2 regions of the Burkholderia sp. MSh2 genome follow, and region 2 is predicted to be linked to the other one. Evidence: predicted binding sites of a transcription regulator. Region 2 holds the regulator's gene; the other holds the start of a gene.
The links. The regulator HrcA, encoded in region 2, represses chaperone genes, less so after heat shock. The targets are predictions, from matches to a motif close to TTAGCACTCNNNNNNNNNGAGTGCTAA.
Positions count from the first base shown of each region.

Region 1 (4,405 bases), on a different contig from region 2:
GGGTCGACGACGCCGGCTTCGACCATGTCGACGTACTCGCCCGTTGCTGCGTTGTAGCCGTAGTTGCCCTTGCCTGCAGCAACTGCCGCCACCACGACGCTGGCTTCTTCGCCGCCGTTCGTGACGATCTGGCGCAGCGGCTCTTCCATTGCGCGCAGCACGATCTTGATGCCGGCGTTCTGGTCGGCGTTCAGGCCGGTCAGGCCTGCGATCGCGGTGCGAGCGCGGATCAGCGCAACACCGCCGCCTGCCACGATGCCTTCTTCAACAGCTGCGCGCGTTGCGTGCAGTGCGTCTTCGACACGTGCCTTCTTTTCCTTCATTTCGACTTCGGTCGCAGCGCCGACCTTGATCACTGCCACGCCGCCGGCCAGCTTGGCCACGCGCTCTTGCAGCTTTTCACGGTCGTAGTCCGACGTCGCTTCTTCGATTTGCGCGCGCACTTGCTTCACGCGTGCTTCGATGTTCACGGCTTCGCCTGCGCCGTCGATGATCGTCGTGTTTTCCTTACCCACTTCGATGCGCTTCGCCTGGCCCAGTTCTGCCAGCGTTGCCTTTTCGAGCGTCAGGCCGGTTTCTTCCGCGACGACCTGACCGCCGGTCAGGATCGCGATGTCTTCCAGCATCGCCTTGCGACGATCGCCGAAGCCCGGCGCCTTGACCGCAACGGTCTTCAGGATGCCGCGGATGTTGTTCACGACCAGCGTCGCGAGCGCTTCGCCTTCGACGTCTTCAGCGATGATCAGCAGCGGACGGCCAGCCTTCGCGACTTGCTCGAGCACCGGCAGCAGATCACGGATGTTCGACACCTTCTTGTCGTGCAGCAGCACGAACGGGTTGTCGAGGACGGCAACTTGCTTGTCCGGGTTGTTGATGAAGTACGGCGACAGGTAGCCGCGGTCGAATTGCATGCCTTCGACGACGTCGAGTTCGTCAGCCAGCGACTTGCCGTCTTCGACGGTGATCACGCCTTCCTTGCCGACCTTGTCCATCGCTTCAGCGATACGATCGCCGATCGACGAATCGCTGTTCGCCGAGATCGAGCCGACCTGTGCGATTTCCTTGTTCGTCGTGCACGGCTTGCTGATCTTCTTCAGCTCTTCGACAGCCGCTGCGACTGCCTTGTCGATGCCGCGCTTCAGGTCCATCGGGTTCATGCCCGATGCGACGTACTTCATGCCTTCGCGAACGATCGATTGCGCGAGGACGGTTGCCGTCGTCGTGCCGTCGCCTGCGTTGTCGCTGGTCTTGGAAGCCACTTCCTTGACCATTTGCGCGCCCATGTTCTGGAGCTTGTCCTTCAGCTCGATTTCCTTCGCGACCGACACACCGTCCTTGGTGACCGTCGGGCCGCCGAAGCTGCGCTCGAGCACCACGTTGCGGCCCTTCGGACCCAGCGTGACCTTGACTGCGTTGGCGAGAATGTTCACGCCTTCGACCATCTTCGAACGGGCGGAATCGCCGAATACGACGTCTTTAGCTGCCATCTTCTAACTCCTTGAATTCTTGGGAATATGTACCGTCGGAGGACGCTTACTTGGCGTTGACCACGGCCATGATGTCTTCTTCGCGCATGACCAGCAGTTCCTGGCCGTCGACCTTGACGGTCTGGCCAGCGTACTTGCCGAACAGGACGCGATCGCCGACCTTCACGTCGAGTGCGATCGGTGCGCCCTTGTCGTCACGCTTGCCCGGGCCGATGGCCAGGACTTCGCCCTGGTCCGGCTTTTCAGCAGCGGCGTCGGGGATCACGATGCCCGAGGCGGTCTTGGTTTCCTGATCCAGGCGCTTGACGATCACGCGATCGTGCAAAGGACGAAGGTTCATATTCACTCCTCTCTTGACTGAGATTGAAGAACGCTTAGGGAATCTGCCCGGCTTATCGCCCGGCAGAGAATTGTTAGCACTCTCGTGCAGCGAGTGCTAATTATATGGACGGGTTTTGACAAATTCAAGAAGGGGGAAGCGGAGGAATTTTCAGGGCGCCAGGGAACGCTCGACCCCGAACCTTGCGCGCGGGGGACAAGCCTTGACACGGCATGAAAGAGTCAGGAAAAACAACAACTTAGAAATAATTCGGTTCGGCAACGGCCCGACCGGAAGGATACCGGGCGTCGCGTGCGCGACCCGTCGCCGCGGCCATGCGGCCTGGGCAGCCACACTCAGGGGATTCCCGGACACCCCGGGCAAACCAGGTTCGAATAAATGAGGGTCGGCAACATAATCGCGCTCACGGCGCAGGCAGCCGGTCACGATGGCGTCGTGCCAGGATCGGAGCAGTTTGTCGCCCTTGCGCCTCGCGACCGACGCATGAAAGCTCGCCGCTACCGGTCGTCCATTCGCGGGAATGGGTAGCCATCCATCCGTTGCGGGGCCGACGGGCTGCCGGGCGAGGAGCAACCCGCCACAAACGCCAACCATTGGCAGCATGCCTGAAATGCCGTGCCGTACGAGGGCTGCGCGCCCACCCTCTTCATGACTTCCGGCGCATCAACGTCAAACGTGCTGCGCCCGCGAACGCCAGCCACCGTCGTCGCGACGGTGGCTGTTGCGCCCGTCATCTGTTTTTTCTAAAGCAGGCCAGCCGCACTCCCGCCGGAAATCGCACGCTGCGCAAACTGGCCGGGAACGGCGCAATTGTCCGCCATCAAATGCTCGTCGATCATGTCGAGCCGATAGCCGTGCGTATATACGGCGTTCAATTGCATTCCGTTTTCGGGTCGAAGCGCCAATTTTTGCCGAAGCCGATAGATGTGCGTGTCGAGGCTGCGTGACGATCCATCCAGCGTTCGCCCCCACGCCAGCGTCGACAATGAATCCCGAGAGACCACGTTGCCGAGATTGCCGAACAGGCAGCATGCCAGCGCATATTCCTTGGCGGTCAGGTCGACGACTTTGCCGTGCAGGGTTATCGTGCGCAAAAGCGGATTCAGCACGTATGCCCCAACCTCGATTCTGCTGTCGGATTTTTTATTCCGGCCATTTCGACGCAGCAATGCATTGACCCGGGCCACCAGTTCGATCTCGCGAAAAGGCTTGCCGATGTACTCGTCGGCCCCCGCGTCCAGTGCGGCGGCGATATCCGCCTCGAGTGTTCTCGCAGCCAAAAACAGCACGATGGGCTCGTCACCGAGATGGGCGCGAATCCAGTGCAACAGGTTCAAGCCATTGGCATCCGGAATGCGCCAGTCGAGCACCACCAGCTCCACGGCCTTCTGTCTCAGGAACTGAACGGCACGCGCACTATCGCAAGCCAGCGAAATTTCACGATTTGATCCTCGCAGCGCTTGTTGAAATGCTGACGCCTGCCCCGGATCCCCTTCCACCAACAAGATACTCATAACACCCCCAGCCTTCATCGACCCAATCAATTTCAAATGCCTGGAATCAATCGACCCACCCCGCCAACACCGTGTTTTTCGAATATGTGTCGAGCGATTGAAACCGTTCATGATTCAACGTCAATTCGCGAGTGCCGGATGCGATTTCAACGAAACCGCATTCACCGGGATTGAAGAGGCCATATCGGCCGATGTTATTAGTGTCCTGATATCAGATCGCGAACATACGCTGCCATCTCCGTTGGTGCTGCCCCGAATCGGCTTTGACCCTGGAAAGCTTCCAGGGACGCAAATTCCCTGACAGACGCCAACAGACCGCCAAGCGCCTGGGCCCCTCAATCTGCGGCATCCAGACGCCCCACGCCCCGATCAACGAAAAAACGGATCTGGCGATGCGGTGCCCGCCCGATTTCCATTCGCCACCCGAGGCATGTTAATTGGATATTACTGACATATCAGTAGGATGTCAAGATGCTTGCACAAAATCAAGGCAAGGGCACGCTGCCGCACCGGCCCTTTTAGCTACAAGTTGAAAACAGGGGGCGAGCGGTCTAGTATGTTAGTAATATTTCTCAAGACTACTCAGACACATGAACGGACTGACGGGTACCACCCTTGCCGAACAGGCTCATGAAAAACTCGAAGAACTCATCGTGACGCTGGAGCTCGCGCCCGGCAGCGTCTGGTCGGAGGCCTCTCTCGCCGAGAAGCTGAATACCGGGAGAACACCGGTTCGCGAGGCCGCCCAACGATTGGCCGCCTCGCATCTCCTTCAGATCGTGCCGCGTCACGGCATCATGATCACTGTCCCGAACATTCACGATCAGTTGCTCGTGCTCGAAACGCGCCGCGAACTCGAGCGCCTGATCGCGCAACGTGCGGCGCGCCGCGCGTCGCCGGAGGAGCGCGAGGAACTGGGCCAAATCGCGGACAAACTCGACGCGGCAGGCGAATCACACGATATCGTCGCCTACTTGAGAAGCGTGTACGCCACCAATCAGCTTATCGCGCAGTGCTCACGAAACCGATTCGCTTCCGAGGCAATCGCGCCGTTGCATGCCTTG
Region 1 covers NZ_JPGM01000065.1:1,402-5,806, reverse strand. Annotated here, with positions in the region: gene groL (chaperonin GroEL) at 1-1,487, opposite strand, end outside; gene groES (co-chaperone GroES) at 1,534-1,827, opposite strand; gene GQ57_RS31005 (response regulator transcription factor) at 2,571-3,341, opposite strand; gene GQ57_RS31000 (GntR family transcriptional regulator) at 3,932-4,405, shown strand, end outside.
Region 1: a site for HrcA is predicted at 1,901-1,927, ahead of groES (co-chaperone GroES). Genes of this name have one in related genera too.

Region 2 (4,405 bases):
CGCACGCCGTCGATCAGGTTCGCCGAATGCGACAGGCGCTTGTGCTCGTTGCTGATTTCGTCCCATTCGCCGGGCTGCGGCGCGAGCTTGTCGAGCTCGGCGAGCTGCCACGCGAGCTTTTCGCGCTCGAGCTGCAATTCGCGCTCGTGGGCCTTCGCGGCGTCGATCGCTTGCGTCGCGTCGCGCCATACGCGCCACGCGCGCGCGACGTTCGCGGCATCGGCGACGAGCCCCGCGTGCGTGTCGAACAGCTCGCGCTGCGCGTCCGGCCGCATCAGCAACTGGTGCGCGTGCTGGCCGTGGATGTCGACGAGCATCTCGCCGAGCTCGCGCAGCTGCGCGAGCGTCGCGCTGGTGCCGTTGATGAACGCGCGCGAGCGGCCGTTGGCGTCGATCACGCGACGCAGCATCACGGTGTCCTCGGTGTCGAACGCGTGTTCGTCGAGCCAGCGCGCGACGCGGTCGTGCGGCGTGAATTCGGCGGTGATGTCGGCGCGGCCGCAGCCGTTGCGCACGACGCTCGCGTCGGCGCGCTCGCCGAGCGCGAGGGCAAGGGCGTCGATCAGGATCGATTTCCCGGCGCCGGTTTCGCCGGAAAAGACGGAAAAGCCGCTGTCGAATTCGAGATCGAGCGCGGCGACGATGACGAAGTCGCGGATCGAGAGGTGGCGGAGCATGGTGTCGGGCGGGGCGGCGTCAGGACGCCTTGTCGTCTTCGTTCGAGGCGTGTTCGTTCCAGTGCAGCTTCTTGCGCAGCGTCGCGTAGTAGCTGTAGCCGATCGGGTGCAGGAATGGCACGGTGTGCTTCGAGCGGCGTACCTCGATCGTGTCGTTCAGTTCGAGCGACGTGAACGACTGCATGTCGAAGTTCACGTTCACGTCGCGCCCGGCGACGATCTGGATCGCGATCTTCGAATCGTCGGGCAGCACGATGGGCCGGTTCGACAGCGCGTGCGGCGCGATCGGCACGAGCACGATGCCCGCCAGCTGCGGATGGAGGATCGGGCCGGCCGACGACAGCGCGTAGGCGGTCGAGCCGGTCGGCGTGGCGACGATCAGGCCGTCGGAACGCTGGTTGTACATGTACCGGCCGTCGACCGACGCGCGCAGCTCGACCATCCCGGAGACGCCGCTGCGGTTCACGACGACGTCGTTGAAGGCGATGGCGTGGTAGATCGGTTCGCCGTCGCGCATGATCCGGGCTTCGAGCAGCGCGCGCTCCTCGCGCTCGAACTTGCCCGACAGGATCACCGGGACGAGCGCCTGCATGTCGGCCGCCGCGATGTCGGTGATGAAGCCGAGCCGCCCGTGGTTGATCCCGATCAACGGCGTCTTGTACGGCGCGAGCTGACGGCCGATGCCGAGCATCGTTCCGTCCCCGCCCAGCACGACCGCCACGTCGGCGCGCGCCCCGATTTCGGCCGGGGTCAGCGCCGGGTAGCCGGTGATGCCGATCTCGCGCGCCGTCTCGGCTTCGAAGACGACCTCGAAGCCCCGCCTGGCGACGCAGGCGGCCAGCGTGGCGAGCGGCTCGGCGATATTGGGCGTATTGCTTCGGCCGACGAGCGCGACGGTGTTGAACTGATTGCCGGTTTTCATGCCGGCATTACACCATAGCTCGTTGACGAAAAGAACCGGTGGCGCACCCGTGGGGCCGGATCGGGCCGGCCCGCACAACGGTGGCCGACGCCACTCGCCGCGGTCGCGAGGTTGCGCTAAAATTTTCCACCATGCTAGATCCTCGCGCACGAACCCTCCTGAAAACCCTGATCGAACGGTATATCGCCGACGGTCAGCCAGTCGGATCGCGCACGTTGTCCCGTTACTCCGGGCTCGAACTGAGCCCGGCGACGATCCGCAACGTGATGTCCGACCTGGAGGAGCTCGGCCTCGTGTCGAGCCCGCACACGTCGGCCGGCCGCGTGCCGACGCCGCGCGGCTACCGGCTGTTCGTCGACACGATGCTGACGGTCGAGGCGCCGATCGACGCCGAGGCCGTCGCGCGGCAGGTGCAGAACACGCTGCAGGCCGGCGAGCCGCAGCAGCGGGTGGTCGCGGCCGCCGCGAGCGTGCTGTCGAACCTGTCGCAGTTCGCGGGCGTCGTGCTGACGCCGCGCCGCAGCCACGTGTTCAAGCAGATCGAGTTCATGCGCCTGTCGGACAAGCGCATCCTGCTGATCATCGTCACGCCCGAGGGCGACGTGCAGAACCGGATGCTCGCGACGCCGCGCGACTACTCGCCGTCGCAGCTGACCGAGGCGTCCAACTACATCAACGCGCATTTCGCCGGCCTGTCGTTCGACGAGGTGCGCCGCCGCCTGCGCGACGAGATCGACCAGTTGCGCGGCGACATGACCGCGCTGATGCACGCGGCCGTGACGGCCAGCACCGAGGTGCCCGACACCGAGGACACCGTGCTGATTTCCGGCGAGCGCAACCTGCTCGAGGTGGCGGATCTGTCGTCCGACATGGCGCGGCTGCGCAAGCTGTTCGACGTATTCGACCAAAAGACGGGCCTCCTGCAATTGCTCGACGTGTCGAGCCACGCCCAGGGCGTGCAGATCTTCATCGGCGGCGAATCGACGCTCGTGCCGATCGAGGAAATGAGCGTCGTCACCGCGCCTTACGAGGTGAACGGGCAGATCGTCGGCACGCTCGGCGTGATCGGCCCGACCCGCATGGCGTACAACCGCGTGATACCGATCGTCGACATCACCGCGCGCCTGCTGTCGCTGACCCTGAGCCAGCAGTAGCGCGGCCGGGCGCATGCCCGATCCCGCCCCGTCATCGTGCCGCGGCGGCGCATGCGCCGGCAGTCGGCCGAACGGCCAGCCGACCTGTGCGAGGCAGCCCGCTATAATTGAGGGCCGTCCGGTTCCGTGCCCCGAGCACGTTCTTGCCCATGCGTTTCGATCTTGAGCCGCCTTCGAGTACCGCGGCCGCCCATCGCATCGGTGTGCTGCTGATCAATCTCGGCACGCCCGATGCGCCCACGCCGCGTGCGGTGCGGCGCTATCTGGCCGAATTCCTGTCGGATCCGCGCGTCGTCGAGATTCCGCAGGCCATCTGGCAGGTGTTGCTGCGCACGCTGATCCTGCCGCTGCGCGGCCGCGCGTCCGCGAAGAAATACGCGGCCGTCTGGATGCCCGAGGGCTCGCCGCTGCGCGTGCACACCGAGCGGCAGACCGACAGCGTGCGGCACCTGCTCGCGTCGAACGGCTATCACGTGCTGGTCGACTATGCGATGCGCTACGGCAGCCCGAACATTGCCCAGGCGCTTGCCCAGTTCAAGCGCGCGGGTGTCGAGCGCGTGCTGCTGATGCCGATGTATCCGCAATACTCGGCGTCGACCACGGCTACCGCCTTCGACGCCGCGTTCGAGGCGCTCGCGCGCATGCGCAACCAGCCCGAGGTGCGCACGGTGCGGCACTACGCCGACCATCCGGCCTATCTCCACGCCCTCGCCGAGCAGGTGCGCCATTACTGGGCGCAGCATGGCCGGCCCGACTTCGCGGCCGGCGACAAGCTCGTGCTGAGCTTCCACGGCGTGCCGAAGCGCACGCTCGATCTCGGCGATCCGTATCACGACCAGTGCCAGCAGACGGGCGCGCTGCTGATGGCCGCGCTCGGGCTGTCGACGACCGAATGCCGCGTCACGTTCCAGTCCCGCTTCGGCAAGGCCGAATGGCTGCAGCCGTACACGGCGCCGACGCTGCGCGAGTTCGGCGAGGCCGGCGTGCGGCGGGCCGACGTGTTCTGTCCTGGTTTCACGGCCGATTGCCTCGAAACGATCGAGGAAATCGGAATGGAAGTGCGCGACGAGTTCCTCGCCGGCGGCGGCAAGTCGTTCCACCGCATTCCGTGCCTGAACGGCGCGTCGGCGTGGATCGGTGCGCTCGGGGAGATCGTCGCCGAGAATCTGCAGGGCTGGCCCGTCAGGACGGTGCAGCCCGAAACCGTGAGCTGACGCGATGAACTACAGGATTTCGACCGAACCGGGCGCGAAGCTGCGCATCGACAAATGGCTGTGGGCGGCCCGGTTCTTCAAGACGCGTTCGCTCGCGACCGACGCGGTCGACAAGGGGCACGTGAAGATCGGCGGCGCGGCGGTCAAGCCGGCGAAGGAGGTGCGGGTCGGCGACCAGGTCGAGATTGCGATCGACGGTATCGTCTGGCACATTGCCGTGCTGGGCGTGTGCGACCTGCGCGGGCCCGCGAGCGTCGCGCAGACGCTTTACGAGGAAACGGCAGCGGGGCGGGCCGCGCGGCTCGCCGAGCTGGAGCGGCGCCGCACGTATCGCGAGCCGGCAGCCGAGCTGCACGGCCGGCCGACGAAGCGGGATCGCCGCATCATCGACAGATTTTCGGGTGGGAGCTGAACATCTGGTCGAACGTCGCCCGCGCA
Region 2 covers NZ_JPGM01000008.1:118,090-122,494, reverse strand. Annotated here, with positions in the region: gene recN (DNA repair protein RecN) at 1-677, opposite strand, end outside; gene GQ57_RS07045 (NAD kinase) at 697-1,599, opposite strand; gene hrcA (heat-inducible transcriptional repressor HrcA) at 1,731-2,753, shown strand; gene hemH (ferrochelatase) at 2,903-3,967, shown strand; gene GQ57_RS07030 (RNA-binding S4 domain-containing protein) at 3,972-4,379, shown strand; gene GQ57_RS43280 (hypothetical protein) at 4,351-4,405, opposite strand, start outside.